Regions from separate parts of the Roseateles sp. T103 genome, predicted to be linked through region 2. Evidence: predicted binding sites of a transcription regulator. Region 2 holds the regulator's gene; the other holds the start of a gene.
The links. Region 2 encodes HrcA, which represses chaperone genes, less so after heat shock. Its sites were predicted from a motif close to TTAGCACTCNNNNNNNNNGAGTGCTAA; they were not measured.
Positions count from the first base shown of each region.

Region 1: a site for HrcA is predicted at 6,032-6,058, ahead of rpoH (RNA polymerase sigma factor RpoH). Genes of this name have one in related genera too.

Region 1 is NZ_JBXVVS010000004.1:202,820-210,850, reverse strand. Features, by position in the region: gene AC2EBS_RS13450 (cytochrome c oxidase subunit 3) at 1-434, shown strand, start outside; gene AC2EBS_RS13445 (DUF2909 domain-containing protein) at 516-734, opposite strand; gene AC2EBS_RS13440 (SURF1 family protein) at 765-1,511, shown strand; gene AC2EBS_RS13435 (SCO family protein) at 1,522-2,169, shown strand; gene AC2EBS_RS13430 (COX15/CtaA family protein) at 2,184-3,314, shown strand; gene cyoE (heme o synthase) at 3,332-4,276, shown strand; gene AC2EBS_RS13420 (SCO family protein) at 4,281-4,907, shown strand; gene rpoH (RNA polymerase sigma factor RpoH) at 5,066-5,983, opposite strand; gene AC2EBS_RS13410 (chemotaxis protein CheW) at 6,160-6,666, opposite strand; gene AC2EBS_RS13405 (CHASE domain-containing protein) at 6,769-8,031, opposite strand, start outside.
Region 2 is NZ_JBXVVS010000002.1:371,824-379,854, forward strand. Features, by position in the region: gene AC2EBS_RS08140 (HNH endonuclease) at 1-402, shown strand, start outside; gene AC2EBS_RS08145 (outer membrane lipoprotein) at 507-1,007, shown strand; gene ribA (GTP cyclohydrolase II) at 1,144-1,785, shown strand; gene AC2EBS_RS08155 (DsrE family protein) at 1,791-2,270, shown strand; gene AC2EBS_RS08160 (carboxymuconolactone decarboxylase family protein) at 2,304-2,666, opposite strand; tRNA gene AC2EBS_RS08165 (tRNA-Ile) at 3,198-3,274, opposite strand; gene hrcA (heat-inducible transcriptional repressor HrcA) at 3,354-4,373, opposite strand; gene AC2EBS_RS08175 (NAD kinase) at 4,443-5,321, shown strand; gene recN (DNA repair protein RecN) at 5,321-7,036, shown strand; gene rapZ (RNase adapter RapZ) at 7,033-7,959, shown strand; gene mutY (A/G-specific adenine glycosylase) at 8,014-8,031, opposite strand, start outside.

The DNA of each region.
Region 1 (8,031 bases), on a different contig from region 2:
CGTTCAAGACCATGGGTCCCTGGCCGCTGCCGACGATCAATACCGCGCTGCTGCTGACCTCGGGCGTCACGCTGACCATCGCTCACCACGCGCTGATCGCTGGAAACCGCAGCAAGACCATCGCCTTCATGTGGATGACAGTGCTGCTGGGTTTGGTCTTCCTGTTCGTGCAAGGCTATGAATACGCCCACGCCTACAAGGACCTGAACCTGAAGCTCACCTCGGGCATCTTTGGCTCGACCTTCTTCATGCTCACCGGCTTCCACGGCTTCCACGTGTTTGTCGGCATGCTGATGCTGCTGTTCATCACGCTGCGCCTGCAGAAGGGTCACTTCACCAAGGATCGCCACTTCGGCTTCGAAGGCGCAGCTTGGTACTGGCACTTCGTCGACGTCGTCTGGCTGGGCCTGTACATCGTCGTCTACTGGATGTAAGCGCGCCGCCTGAGGGCTCGCCTGAAAAGCAAAGCGCCGCGGGATCGCGGCGCTTTTTTTCGTTTCGTTCGCTGTCTGCGGTCAGCGACCCATGGGAACGCCGGTGGGCTGTATCCAGCCCAGCTTGTAGGCCAGCAGGATGAACAGGAAAAGTGCGATCGATACGCCGACACGCACAGCCAGCGCGCGCGCCATGTTTGGCCCACGCTGGGTGCTATTGCCGTTCTTCAGCATGAAGCGGCCGGCGACGGCCAGGGCGGCGACGATGCAGACCAGCGCGATGACGATGACATATTTCATGGCTGTCGATTATTCCACTCGGGGGAGTGCATGAGCCCACGGTGGCGTGCGCGCCTGCTGCTTGTCGCTGCGCTGGTCGGGCTCGTGGCGACTGCCCGGCTGGGCTGGTGGCAGTTGGACAGGGCTGCGCAGAAAACAGCAATGCGAGAGGCCAGCGAGGCGCGCGACCGGCTGCCGTCACTGGGCGCCGATGCGCTGGCCGTTGCCGAAGGTGCGCTGACGACGCAATTGGAGCGTGCGGTGACCTTGCGCGGCCGCTGGCTCAGCGAGCGCACGATCTATCTGGACAACCGGCCCTTGCAGGGCCGCTTCGGCTTCATCGTCGTGACGCCACTGCAGCTCGAGGGCAGGGACGCTGCCGTGCTGGTGCAGCGCGGCTGGGTGCCGCGCGACATGGCGGAGCGCACCCGGCTGCCGCGGCTCGACGACGTGCGTGACATCGTGCAGATCAAGGGCCGCATTGCCGCCTCTCCCAGTCGGGTCTACGAGATCGGCGAGGCGGGCACCGGGCCGATCCGGCAGAATCTCGACCGCGACGCTTACGCGCGCGAGACCGGGCTGAAGCTGCTGGCGCCAACCATCGTCCAGCTGGCACCGGCCGAGCTCGACGGTCAGGTGCTGGCCGACGGTCTTTCCCGCGACTGGCCGGCCCCTGACCTGGGCCTGCAGAAACACTACGGCTACGCTTTCCAATGGTTCGCGCTCAGCGCGCTGATCGTCATCCTCTATGTCTGGTTCCAAATCGTCCGACCCCGCCGCCGGCGCCCCAGTGCGTGATCCGATGGAGATGACCGTGCACAGCATGCCCGACCCGGAGGCGGCTGCGGCGCAGCAGCGCACCCGCGCCGGCCGCTTGCGCATGCTGCTGGTCATCGCGGCATGCGCTGCGCCCGTCATCGCGTCCTACTTCAGCTTCTACGTGCTCAAGCTGCGCGGCGATGCGTATAGCGACCTGATCACGCCCACCGTGGAGATCCCCGCGGCCCTTTCATTGCAGGACCTCGATGGCAAGCCCGTCGCTCCCGAAGCGCTGAAAGGCCAGTGGCTGCTGACGCTGGTGCAGGACACCGCCTGCACGGCCGAATGCGAGGGGCGCCTGTACATGCAGCGGCAGCTGCGTGCGATGCTCGGCAAGGAGCGTGACAAGGTCGACAAGCTGCTGCTGTTGCCCGACGGCGAGGCGATGCGGCCGGAGCTGCGTCAGGTGTTGACGCAGCAGGGTGTGCCGGTCACCGTGCTGCGTGCGCCGCGCGAGCAGATCGAGGCGTGGCTCAAGCCGGCCAGCGGCCATAGCCTGGACGAACACCTGTATGTCATCGATCCGATGGGCCGCTGGATGATGCGCACACCCGTGCAGCCCGATCCGGCCAAGCTCAAGCGCGATCTCGATCGCCTGCTGCGCGCCAGCTCGAGCTGGGACCGGGCCGGGCGTTGAGTGGAGCGATGCCGATGAGCGGATTCGACTTCAGCCCCTTGCTCCAGCTCCTGCTGGCAGCCGCGCTACTCGGCGTGCTGCCGCTGGCCTGGGCCTGGCGCCGCGGCCGTGGCGCAAGTCCGCGGGAGCGCCTGCGTCTGATCGTGGTGCTGACGCTGACCTTGACCTTCGAGCTGATCCTCGTTGGTGCCTTCACGCGTCTGACCGACTCGGGCCTGGGTTGCCCGGACTGGCCAGGTTGCTACGGCAGCGCTTCGCCGATCGGCGCGCGCAGCGAGATCCACGCCGCGCAGACCGCGATGCCTACCGGTCCCGTAACCCATACCAAGGCCTGGATCGAGATGCTGCACCGCTACTTCGCCAGTGCAGTGGGTTTCCTCATCCTGGTGACCGCGGTACTGCACACGCGCTGGCGGCGCGAGCCGGGCATGCCCTCGCCGCTGTGGTCCTGGCTGGCGCTGGTCTGGGTTGTGGTGCAGGGGCTGTTCGGCGCGCTGACGGTGACGATGAAGCTCTTCCCGGCCATCGTCACCCTGCATCTGGTGCTGGCACTCGGCCTGCTGATGCTGTTGGGCTGGCAGTCGCAACGCCTGGGTGAGCTGCGGCTGCCGCTGAGCCGCGGGCTGTACCTGGGAGGCTGGGCGGTGGTCGGTCTCGCGCTGCTGCAGGTGGCCCTGGGCGGCTGGGTCAGCACCAACTATGCGGTGCTGGCCTGCAGCGATTTCCCCACCTGCCAGGGACAGTGGTGGCCGCCTATGGATTTCGAGCATGGCTTTGCACTCTGGCGCGAGCTGGGCGAGGGCCGCGACGGCGGCTGGCTGCCCTTTGCTGCGCTGACGGCCATTCACATGACGCATCGCATTGGCGCGCTGGTCGTCTTTGCCGCGCTGGGGCTGTTCGCCTGGCGGCTTTGGGCCAGCGGCGACGTGCAGGCGCGTCGCTGGGCGGGCCGCCTGGTCGCGGTCGCGCTGTGGCAGCTGCTGAGCGGTCTGAGCAACGTGGTGCTGGACTGGCCGCTACTGGCCGCCTTGGCGCATACCGGCGGCGCCGCCATGCTGCTGGCGCTGCTCAGCGTGATGCTGGCCCGCGTCCGCCAGCCGCAAGCGCAGGTGCTGCCAGCGCAGGCGCTGGCCCGGGCAGCCTGAGCACTAGGATTCGCGAGATGGCTTCTTCTACCTCTTCCTCCTCTTCAGGCGCGGCCGTTGGCGCGGTGACGCCGGCGCCGGGATCACGCTGGCAGCAGTTCTACGCACTGACCAAGCCGCGCGTGGTGCAGCTGATCGTCTTCTGCGCGGTGATCGGCATGGCCCTTGCCGTGCCAGGGCTGCCGTCTGGGCGCGAGCTGGGTGTCGCGTTCGCGGCGACGGTCGGTATCTGGCTGGTTGCCGGTGCCGCGGCCGCCTTCAACTGCCTGATCGAGCAGCAGATCGACGCGAAAATGAGGCGCACCGCCTGGCGGCCGACGGCCAAGGGCGAACTCAGTCGCGCGCAGACGCTGAGCTTCTCTGCAGCCCTCTGCGGCCTGGGCATGCTCATCCTCTATGTCTGGGTCAATCCGCTGACCATGTGGCTGACTTTCGCCACCTTCGTCGGCTACGCAGTGATCTACACCGTGGTGCTCAAGCCGCTGACGCCGCAGAACATCGTCATCGGAGGCGCTTCGGGTGCAATGCCTCCGGTGCTGGGTTGGGCCGCGTTGCGCGGTGAGGTCGGGCCCGAATCGCTGTTGCTGTGCCTGATCATCTTCCTGTGGACGCCGCCCCACTTCTGGGCGCTGGCGCTCTACCGCACCGAGGACTATCGCAAGGCTGGCCTGCCGATGCTGCCCGTGACGCATGGCTCCGAGTTCACGCGGCTGCAGATCGTGCTCTACACCTGGGTGCTGTTCGCGGCGACGCTGCTGCCCTTCCTGATCGAGATGAGCGGCTGGATCTATCTGTTCAGCGCGGTGGTGCTTGGCCTGGGCTTCTGCGCCTATGCTTGGCGGCTGTGGCGCGAGTACTCTGACGATCTGGCGCGCAAGACTTTCCGGTTCTCCATCCTGCATCTGTCGCTGCTTTTCGCGGCGCTGCTGTTGGACCATTACCTGATGCCCTGGCTGGGCTGAGCTCATGATGACGACACCCCTGAACCGCCGCCTGCTTCTGATCTCGGCACTGTCCGCCGCCACCGCCGGACTTGCTGCTTGCGACAAGCTGGGACTGGGTGGCGCGGCGAAGCCGGGCTTCAAGGGCATAGATCTCACCGGTGCAGACTACGCGCGTGAGTTCCAGCTGACCGACCAGCATGGCCAGACCCGCACGCTGGGCGACTTCCGCGGCAAGGTGTTGGTGATTTTCTTCGGCTTCACGCAGTGCCCCGATGTCTGCCCGACCACGCTGGCGGAGCTGGCCGCAGTCAAGAAGGCGCTCGGCCCGGATGGGGAGCAGGTGCAGGGCATCTTCATCACCGTCGATCCCGAGCGCGACACGCCCGATCTGCTCAAGGCCTATCTGGCCAATTTCGATCCCAGCTTCGTGGCGTTGCGCGGCACGGCCGATCAGACCAAGGCCGTGGCCAAGGAGTTCAAGGTCTTCTACAGCAAGGTGCCGGGCAAGACCGAAGGCAGCTACACCATAGACCACACGGCAGCGAGCTATCTGTTCGACCGCCAGGGGCGCGTGCGCGTGTTTTCGCGCTACGGCTCGGGTGCGCAGGTGCTGGCCGATGATCTGAAGCTGCTGCTGGCCGAGAAGTAGCATCACCGCCTGCCGGCTTCGCCGGCGCCCTCAAGGGGGCGCGCCCACAGAGCGGGCGGAGCTGGATCCTCGGACGCCGCTCGATCAGCAGGTGCCATCGGCGTGGACAACAAAAAGCCCCGGCGTGCCGGGGCTTTGTTCTTGCGGCTTGGGCGGTATCAGGCCGCTTCGGCCAGTGCCTTGCGCATCTTCTTCATCGCCGCTGCCTCGATCTGGCGGATCCGTTCGGCGCTGACGCCGTATTCGGCTGCCAGTTCGTGCAAGGTCATGCCGCCCGAGCTGTCGTCGTTCACCTTGAGCCAGCGCTCCTCGACGATGCGGCGGCTGCGTTCGTCCAGCACGGCCAGTGCCGTCTGGATGCCGTCACCGGCCAGATGGTCGCGCTTGCGCGCTTCCAGCACACGCGTCGGCTCATGGCTGTCGTCGGCCAGATAGGCGATGGGCGCGAAGCTCTCGCCCTCGTCATCACCTGGCGCCTCCAGCGCCACGTCGCCGCCGGACAGGCGCGTCTCCATCTCCAGCACTTCCTCGCGCTTCACGTTTAGCGTGCGGGCGACCTGCTCGACCTCTGCCTCGGACAGCGTGCTGCGATAGGCCTGATCGTCCAGAACGTCTTCCTTCATGCTGTGCTTCATCGAGCGCAGATTGAAGAAGAGCTTGCGCTGCGCCTTCGTGGTGGCGACCTTGACCATGCGCCAGTTGCGCAGGATGTACTCGTGGATCTCGGCCTTGATCCAATGCATCGCATAGCTGACCAGACGCACGCCCTGCTCGGGGTCGAAACGCTTTACCGCTTTCATCAGGCCGACATTGCCTTCCTGAATCAGGTCGCCCTGAGGCAGTCCATAGCCCAGGTACTGGCGCGAGATCGACACCACCAGACGCAGATGCGACAGCACCAGTCTGCCGGCCGCCTCGAGGTCGCCACTCGTGCGCAGTCGGCGCGCGAAGCTCAGCTCCTCCTCCGGCGTGAGCATGGGCATGCGATTCACGGCGGAGATGTAGGCGTCCAGATTCCCCAGCGAGGGCAGCAAGGCCCAGGGATCGCGGACGGCCAGTGCGGTTTGTGCGGTCATTGGTCAACCTCCTGTTGCCAGCGCATGGATTGCGCCAACATTTGAATATTAGCACTCTATGCTCTGGAGTGCTAAGTCTCAACAAGTGCGCGGAGGCTTAGGATTTTCGAGGCATGGAAGGTGAGTGGTCGCCAACATAGAAAGTCGGCGGCCTAGCGGGCGACCTCTGAGCCCGCTCAATCCATGATGCCGAAATCAGGGCTCGAGACCATGCCCTCGATGTCCAGCAGGATCAGCATTCGTTCACCGACCTTGCCCAGCCCGGTGACAAAGCGGGTGTCGATCGCCGCGCCGATCTCTGGCGGCGGCTTGATGTCGCCTGCCGCCATCTCCAGCACGTCGGAGACCGAGTCCACGACGATGCCGACCACCCGGTTGCAGACGTTCAGCACGATGACCACGGTGAAGCTGTTGTAGCCGCTCTCGCAGCCCAGGCGCAGACGCAGGTCGACGATGGGCACGATCACACCGCGCAGATTCACCACGCCCTTGACGAAGGCGGGGGCGTTGGCAATGCGCGTAGGCTGTTCGTAGGAACGGATCTCCTGAACCTTCAGGATGTCGATGCCGTACTCTTCGGCGCCGACGCGGAAGGTCAGGAACTGACGGGCGGCCGGCGGGGCGTCCACAGGCGCCAGGGCATTGGCGGCAGGGGCGATGGGGGCAAGTTCGGTAGAGCTCATGGTCAACGTCGGGACAACTGCAGGGACCTCGGCCACGGCGCTTCGGGGCACAGCGGGCCGGCACGCATATTTTGCCCGCCAGTGGCCGGGCTTGCTGCAGCTTCAGTCCTGCGCGAGCACGCGATCCAGCGTGGCGAGCAATTCCTGCACATCGATGGGCTTGGTCAGATAGTGCAGCGCGCCAGCCTCGAGCACGGCAGCTACCTGGTCAGGCAGGGCATTGGCCGATACGGCGATCACCGGCAGCTCGCTGCAGGCCGGTGTGCTGCGCAGCCGGCGCAGCAGATCCAGGCCGTCGCCGTCGGGCAACTGCATGTCCAGCAGCAATAGGTCCGGCGGATCGTTCAGCACGGCCTGCAGTCCGCTGGCCAAGTCGCCACAGACCTGCAGCTGCAGCTGGGGACGCTGTGCCAGCACGCCGCGCATCAGCGCCACATTCGTGTCGTTGTCCTCGATATAGAGCACGCGACGCTGTGGCAGCGCTGGCGCGGGCGCCGGTCCGGCCGTCGCTGCGCCGACGGCCTGTGGCGGAGCCTCGGCTCGCGGCAGGCGCAGCACGAAGCTCGAGCCCTGACCCACCGTGCTGGTGGCCTCCAGCGAGCCTCCCATCAGCTCGGCAAGACGCCGTGCGATCACCAGGCCGATGCCGGTGCCCTCGATGCCGCTGCTCTCGCGGCCGAGCCGGTTGAAGGGTTCGAACAGCTGGGCCAGCTGCTGTGCACTCAAGCCCATGCCGGTGTCGGTCACGACGACTTCCACCGTGTGCGCATCGCTCAGCCGGCTGCTTACCAGCACGCTGCCGCCCTCGACGTTGTACTTGACCGCATTGCTGAGCAGATTGGTCAGTACCTGGCGGATGCGCGTGGCATCGCCCCGCACATGGCTGGCTTCGGGCGCCAGCTGCTGCGCCAGCGTGATACGGCGCTGCTCGGCCGGTTTGAGCAGCATCGACACCGCGCTGGTCACCAGGGTCTGCAGGTCCAGACGCGTGAGCTCGAGCTTGAGCGATCCGGACTCGATGCGCGAGAGGTCGAGGATCTCGTTGATCATCTCCAGCAGATGCCAGCCGGCATGCTGCACCTGTGCGGCCCAGCCTTTCTGCCGCGGGCTCAGTGCAGGCTGCGTGTCCATGTCCAGCAGCTGGGTGAAGCCCAGCATCGCGTTGAGCGGCGTGCGCAGCTCGTGGCTCATGCGCGAGAGGAACTCGTTCTTTGCCCGGCTGGCTGCCTCGGCCGCCTCGCGGGCCAGCTCCAGCTCGCGCATCTTCAACTGGTCGGTGATGTCCTCGACGACGCTGAGCAGGCGGTCGGGCCGCCCCTCGGTGTCGCGCAGCAGCGCGACCAGCACGCGGGCCTGGATGGCATG
Region 2 (8,031 bases):
TCGCGCATCGAGGTTCATCCCATCATCGCGGTGCGCGGCGCCGTGCCCAGCCGGGCCTGGCGGCAGTCGCCGGCGCTGACCAACCACAAGCTCTTCGTGCGCGACCGGCATGTCTGCGCCTACTGCGGCCACCGTTTCCCGGCCGAGGACCTGACCCGCGAGCACATCGTGCCCACCTCTCGCGGCGGTGCCGACAGCTGGATGAACTGCATCACCGCCTGCCGCTGCTGCAATGGCCGCAAAGCCAACCGTCTGCCCGAAGAGGCGCGCATGAGCCTGCTCTACCTGCCCTATGTGCCCAGCCTGCACGAGGACATGATCCTGCGCGGCCGGCGCATCCTGGCCGACCAGATGGAATTCCTGCTCGCCAGCGTGCCGCGCAGCAGCCGGCTGCACGGCTGACGCGCAGCGCACGCGGTAAAGACTTGTTGCAGACGGCGGCTGCCGCGGTCAACGCCGCGACAATGCCGGCCGTTGGGGCACTGTCCGCCCATGGAGATCATTCGATGCAAAGCAACAAGTTCCTCATCGCCACGACAGTGGCCCTCGCCGCCGCACTGTCTGGCTGCTCGACCACCAGCCCGGACGTCATCCAGCGCAGCGAGGCGCAACGCATGGCGCAGATCCAGGACGCGGTCGTGCTGACCGTCCGTCCGGTCAATGTAGATGGCTCGCAGAGCGGTGTCGGTGCCGCGACGGGTGGTGTGATCGGCGCCGTGGCCGGCTCCAGCGTCGGTGGCCGGCGCGAATCGGTGGCGGTCGGCGTGCTCGGCGCCGTGGCTGGCGCGGTGATCGGCAATGCCATCGAGCGCAGCACGACCACCGAAGAAGCCTTGGAGATCATCGTCCAGCTGCGCAACGGCGAGCGCCGCTCGGTCGTGCAGGCCAAGGGCAACGAGACCTTCAATCCTGGCGACGCCGTGATCCTCACCACCACCGGCGGCAAGACGCGCGTGAGCCGCGCACCGGCCGTCGCCGGCGGCCCGGCCGAGCCGCGCCGCGACTGAGCGCAACGGCTGGCCGGCAGCAGCGGCGCCCTAGGGCGCCGCACTTGCTTTGGGCGCGGGCGCTACCATCTAGGGCCAGAGGACGGCCTGCGGCCGTCCTGTCCGACTGTCAGCTGTCCACTCCAGACCCGTCCGCGTGAATTCCCCGTACGCCAGTTCCGCCCCTGAAGCCCCGGCAGTGCCGGCACCCGTCAAACGCGTCTCCAGCGCGAGGCTGCCGACCAAGTACGGCGAGTTCATCGTCCACGTCTACCAGGCGCCGGGCAGTAGCGAAGAGCATGTCGCCATCGTCAAGGGCGAAGTCGCCCGCGAAGGCGTGCTGCTGCGCATGCACTCCGAGTGCTTCACCGGCGACGTGCTGGGGTCGCTGCGCTGCGACTGCGGCGAGCAGCTTGCGCTGGCGCTGCAGCGCATCGAGGCCGAAGGCGGCATCGTCATCTATCTGCGCGGGCACGAGGGCCGCGGCATCGGCCTGGGCCAGAAGCTGCGGGCCTACCAGCTGCAGGACAAGGGCATGGACACCGTCGAAGCCAACCTCGCGCTGGGCTTGCCCATCGACGGCCGGCGCTTCGACGCCGCCGCCGACATCCTGCGCGACCTGGGCGTGCAGTCGGTACGACTGATGAGCAACAACCCGTTCAAGCTGGCCGCGCTGCACGAGCTCGGCATCGAAGTCGTCGCCCGCGAGGGCCACGAGGTCGAGCCCACCGAAGAGAGCGGCTACTACCTGCGCACCAAGCGCGAGAAGCTGGGTCACCAGCTCGAACTGCTGCCTTGAGCCACATGAAGCTGCGTCGCCGTCTCCTTGCCGCCCTGCCTTTGATCGGCGGCAGCGCCGCCATCGCTGCAACGCAAGCCAGGCCCGCCACCGCCAAGGCCGAGCGCTTCCCCGGCGATCCGCCCGAGCACAAGCTGGTCTACCAGCTCAACCATGCAGACGCCGACTACATCGAACACATCCTCAACTCGGTGGGCGCAATGATCGGCAAGTATGGCGACAACGTCGCGCTGGTCGTCGTGGTCTTCGGGCCGGGCATCCACCTGCTGGCCAAGGCGCCCAAGCGGCCCATCCCGGCCGAGCTGCGCGAGCGCGTGCGCAGCCAGGCGCGCGACTACAGCGTGAAGTTCATCGCCTGCGGCAACACGATGAAGACCGTCGGCTGGACGGCCAAGGACATGGCCGACTTCGCGCAGATCGAGGAAGTCGGCGCCGCTGCCTTGATGGAACTGCAGGAGCAGGGCTACGCCTACATCGCCTGGTAGCGCGCCCGCCCTGCCCGGCGGCAGCGCCCCGGGTCAGGCGGCAGGCGTTGCGCGTTCGCCGCCGAATTGCTCGTAGGCGTCCAGCGCGTGTGCGGCGTACATCAGCGCCGGGCCGCCGCCCATGTAGACGCACATGCCCAGCATCTCCTCGAATTCCTTGCGCGTGGCGCCCAGCTTCACCAGCGCCTCGGCATGGAAGCCGATGCAGGGGTCGCAGCGCGCCGCCACCGACAGCGCCATCGCGATCAGTTCCTTGCTCTTCTTGTCGAGCACGCCGTCCTTGGTGGCGGCCTGCGCCAGTGCAGAGAAGCCACGCGTCGTGTCAGGGATGTCAGCGCGCAGCTTGGCCAGCGAGGCCGAGACCTCGGCGGTGATTTCGCGATAGTTCTTCGTCATCGGGGACTCCGTGGGAATGGACGGCCCAGAGCGCGCCGGGCTGGCGCCGCATTGCCGAATCCAAATATAAGTGTGTCCGAATTTTTGCGCTAGTGTGGCCGCTGTGCCTTGAGCCAGCGCAGAGCGCGGGTTGACACAGCGCCGGCCCAGCTTGTCCAGCACCCACTGCAAGATCAGGATGTCGCGCGCGCAATGCGCCGGCGCAGCTGTGCAGGTATTTGAAGCACGACGCGGGCCGCCTGCCAATTGATTTCCCCGTAGGCATCGAGAGCCTGGCAATCCCTCGCCCTGCCCAGTTCACGGCACCGTTGCGCATACCTATCGCCATACTGCTGCTTGCCACACGCCAGAGTGACTTCGGCTACCGCCAAATGGCGCGACGGAACGCCGGGACCGGCCGCGTCAAGAACGGCTCCGCGATCTAGTTCAATGTGGACCGCCGGCTGAAGCTGAAACCGAGCTGAATGTGATCGAGTGCCACAGAGCCGGGCAGCCGAATCTGAGCATGGAGATCGTCTGATCCACGGGGATTGGTAGGCCGTATTGGACTTGAACCAATGACCAAAGGATTATGAGTCCTCTGCTCTAACCAACTGAGCTAACGGCCCCCTTGGGGAACTCCTGGCCTTGCACCAGGAGCGGCGCATTGTATCGGCGGGGCCGCAGTGCCCCACCGCGCTCAGCGGCTCACTTCTGCGACAGCACGTTGCTGACCATGCGCGAGGTGATGTCGACGATCTGGATCATGCGGTCGTAGGCCATGCGCGTGGGGCCAATCACGCCCAGCGTGCCGACCACCTGGCCGTCGATCTCGTAGGGCGCGGAGACGACCGACAGTTCCTCGAAGGGCACGACCTGGCTTTCGCCGCCGATGTAGATGCGCACGCCCTCGGCGCGGCTGGACACGTCGAGCAGGCGCATCAGCTGGGTCTTCTGCTCGAAGAGGTCGAAGAGCCGGCGCAGGCTGCCCATATCGTTGCTGAAGTCCTGCACGGTGAGCAGATTGCGTTCGCCGGAGATGACGACGCGCTCTTCCTCGTGCTCCATGGCCTCGGCGCCCACCTTGACCGCCGTGCTCATCAGCTCGGCGATCTCGCTGCGCAGCGCGTCGACCTCGCCCTTGAGCTTCTCGCGTACCGCCTCCAGCGTCAGGCCCGCGTAGCTCATGTTCAGCCGGTTGCTGGCCTCGGCCAGCTCGCTCTGGCTGAAGTCCTGCTGCGTGAAGATCACGCGGTTCTGCACATCGCCGTCGGGCGCCACCATGATGACCAGCACACGCCGCTCACCCAGGCGCATGAACTCGATGTGGTGGAACACGCTGGGCTTGCGCGGCGCGGTGACCACGCCGACAAAGCTGGACAGGCTGGACAGCAGCTGCGCGGCGCTGGCAATGACGCGCTGCGGCTGGTCGGGTTGAAGCGGCGTCTCGATAGGTGGCGGCTCGGCCACCAGCACGCCGGGGTTGGCGGTGAGCATGGTGTCGACGAAGAGCCGGTAGCCGCGCGCGGTCGGCACCCGGCCGGCGCTGGTGTGCGGGCTGGCGATCAGCCCCAGCTCCTCCAGGTCGGCCATCACGTTGCGTATGGTCGCTGGCGAGAGCTCCAGACCCGAGGCCTTGGAGAGCGTGCGAGAACCGACCGGCTGGCCGTCGGCGATATAGCGTTCGACCAGGGTCTTCAGCAGTGATTTGGAGCGCTCGTCGAGCATGGTTTTCATTGTACGGATGCCCGGCCGGCTACCCGCAAGCCGGCATATCCCTGTGGTGTAATTCTTCGCATGGTTCCCAAGCGTTTCAAACATGTCGCGGTCGTCGGCAAGCATCAGGCGCACGGCATTCGCACGGTGCTCGAGGAAGTCGTCGAGTACCTGACCCGGCAGGGGCTGGACGTTTCGCTGGAACGCGACACCGCGCTGAACACCGGCATCAGCGGCTATGAGGCGCTGACGCCTGTCGAGCTGGGCAGGCAATGCGACCTGGCGGTGGTGGTCGGCGGGGACGGCACGATGCTGGGCTTCGCCCGCGAGATGGCCCGCCACGGCACGCCGCTGGTGGGCATCAACAAGGGACGCCTGGGCTTCATCACCGACATCCCGATGGAGCGTTTCCGCGAGGCCATGGGCCCTATCCTGGCCGGCGACTTCGAGATGGAGCACCGCCCCATGCTCGAAGGCGAGGTCTGGCGCGACGGCGAATGCATCTTCGAGGGCATGGCGCTCAACGATGTGGTGGTCAGCCGCGGCGCCACCGCGGCGATGGTGGAGCTCAGGGTCGACATCGGCGACGAGTTCGTCGCCAATATGCGCGCCGACGGCGTGATCGTTGCGTCGCCCACCGGCTCCAGCGCCTATGCGCTGTCGGCCGGCGGCCCGCTGCTGCACCCGAGCATCGCCGGCCTGGTGCTGGTGCCGATCGCCTCGCACACGCTGTCCAACCGGCCCATCGTGCTGCCGGATTCGGGCGAGGTGCGCATGGAGATCGTCGCCGGCCGCGACGCCAGCGTGAACTTCGACATGCAGAGCCTGGCCAGCCTGCTGCACGGCGACCGCATCACCGTGCGGCGCTCCAGCCACCGCGTCTGCTTCGTCCACCCCAAGGGCTGGAGCTATTACGCGACGCTGCGCCGCAAGCTGCGCTGGTATGAGGGAGTCGTGTGATGTTACGGAGACTCGCGCTGCGCGACTTCGTCATCGTCCCCGAGCTGGAGCTGGACTTCGCCGCCGGCTTCTCGGCGCTGACCGGCGAGACCGGCGCCGGCAAGTCCATCCTCATCGACGCGCTGCAGCTGGTGCTGGGCGGTCGTGGCGATGCCGGCGTGGTACGTGAGGCTGCCGCTCGTGCTGAGATCAGCGCTGAGTTCGACCGCCCTACCGCGCTGGCTGCCTGGCTGGATGAAGCCGGCTTCGAGTCTGACGGCGAAACCCTGCTGCTGCGCCGCGTGATCGACGCGCAGGGCAAGAGCCGCGCCTGGATCAACGGCAGCGTGGCCACCGTGGCCCAGCTGCGCGAGCTGGCCGACAGCCTGCTGGACATCCACGGCCAGCACGCCTGGCAAGGGCTGACCCGTGCCGCATCGGTGCGAGAGCTGCTCGACGGCTTCGCCGGGCTCGATACCCGCGCGCTGGCCGGGCTCTATGCCGTGTGGAAGCAGGCCAGCGAGAAGCTCGACGCCGCGCGCGGCCGCGCCGACGAGCTCAGCCGCGAACGCGAACGCCTGGCCTGGCAGATCGAGGAGCTGGGCCGCCTCGGCCCGCGCGAGCAGGAATGGGAAGAGCTCAATGCCGAGCACCAGCGCCTCTCGCATGCCGCCTCGCTGATGGACGGCGCGCGCCTGGCGCTGGACGCGATCAGCGAGGCCGAGCTCAGCGCCGAGACGATGACCGACAAGGCCATCGACGCGCTGCAGGCGGTGATCGACTACGACGCGCGCCTGGCCCCCGCCGCCGAGGCGCTGCAGGGCGCGCAGGCACAGCTGCGCGATGCCGCACACACGCTGGCGTCCTACCTGAACAGTACCGAGCTGGAACCCGAGCGGCTGCAGGAGCTGGACGAGCGCCTGTCGGCCTGGATGACGCTGGCGCGCCGCTACCGCCGCCCCGGCGCCGAGCTGCCGGCACTGCTGCTGCAATGGCAGGACGAGCTGCGCGCATTGGATGAATCGGCCGACGTGGGCGCGCTGGAGCGCGCAGTTGCCGAGGCACGCAAGAGCTACGAGCAGGAAGCCAAGCGCGTCGGCCGCGCCCGTGCCGACGCGGCGCCGCGCCTGGCCGCTGCGGTGACGCAGGCGATGCAGCAGCTGGGCATGGCCGGCGGCGCCTTCGAGGTCAGCCTGATCGCGCAGGAGCAGCCGCAGAGCTTCGGCCTGGAGAGCGCCGAATTCCTCGTTGCCGGCCATGCCGGCAGCACGCCGCGGCCGCTGGCCAAGGTGGCCTCGGGCGGCGAGCTGTCGCGCATCGCGCTGGCCATTGCCGTCACCACCTGCCAGAGCGACCCGAATGGAGCCGGCACGCTGATCTTCGACGAGATCGACGCTGGCGTCGGCGGCGCCGTGGCCGAGACCGTGGGCCGGCTGATGAAGCAGCTCGGCCGCAGCCGCCAGGTGCTGGCCGTCACGCATCTGCCGCAGGTGGCCGCCTGCGCCGACCAGCATTACGTCGTCGCCAAGTCGCTGCGCGCCGATGGCGTCACCGCCAGCGAGGTGCGCCCCGTCGCCGGCGAGGCGCGCGTGCAGGAGATCGCGCGCATGCTGGGCGGTGAGCGCCTGTCGTCGGCCAGCCTGGCACATGCCCAAGAGATGTTGCAGTTGTCGTCGTCCACCGCAGTAGCTGAAGAGGCCGCGCCAGCGCGCGGCAGCAAGAAGGCCCGTACATGAGTGAGACCCCCGCACCGGCGGCAGCCGGCGCCAACGAGACCGCTGCCCAGCGCAGCGATGTGGTGCTGGTCACCGGCATGGCCGGCGGCGGCAAGTCGGTCACGATGCATGCGCTGGAAGACGCCGGCTTCTTCTGCGTGGACAACCTGCCGCCCGAGCTGCTGCCCGCCTTCCTGGAGCTCGAGCGCCGCCGCGGCCTGCAACGCCGCGTGGCCATCGCGGTGGATGTGCGCAGCGCGGGTTCGCTGCCTCATGTGCTGCCCATGCTCAAGCAGCTGCGCGCCGAGGGCGTAGCGGTGCGCTCGATCTTCCTGGACGCCAACACCGATGCGCTGATGCGCCGCTTCTCCGAATCGCGTCGACCGCACCCGCTGCGCCGCGATGCGAAAGACAGCGGCGAGGACGAGCACCGCGCGCTGCTCGATGCGATCCAGCTGGAGCGCGAACTGCTGTCGCCGCTGCGCGTCGAATCGACGGTGATAGACACCAGCCTGCTGCGCGCGGCGCAGCTGCGCGCCTGGGTGCGCGACCTGGTCAGCGTGGCCGGCGATTCGCTGACGCTGGTGTTCGAGTCCTTCGCCTTCAAGCACGGCGTGCCCAGCGATGCGGACTTCGTCTTCGACGTGCGCGTGCTGCCCAACCCCTATTACGACCGCGACCTGCGCCCCTTCAGCGGGCGCGACGAGCCGGTGGCGGCCTTCCTGAAGGCGCAGCCCGAGGTCAACCTGATGCTGGGCCAGATCAGCGGCTTCATCGGCCAGTGGCTACCCAGCTTCGCCGCCGACCACCGCAGCTACCTCACGGTGGCGATCGGCTGCACCGGCGGCCAGCACCGTTCGGTCTATCTGGTCGAGACGCTGGCCAGGCAGTTCGCCGGCCACGGCCATGTGCTGAAGCGCCACCGCGAGCTGGACGCCAAGTAGGCGCCTGGCAGCCACTACGCACACGCTGAGGCCGCGCCAGCGGCACCGCCTCCCTCAGCCGACCAGCAGCTT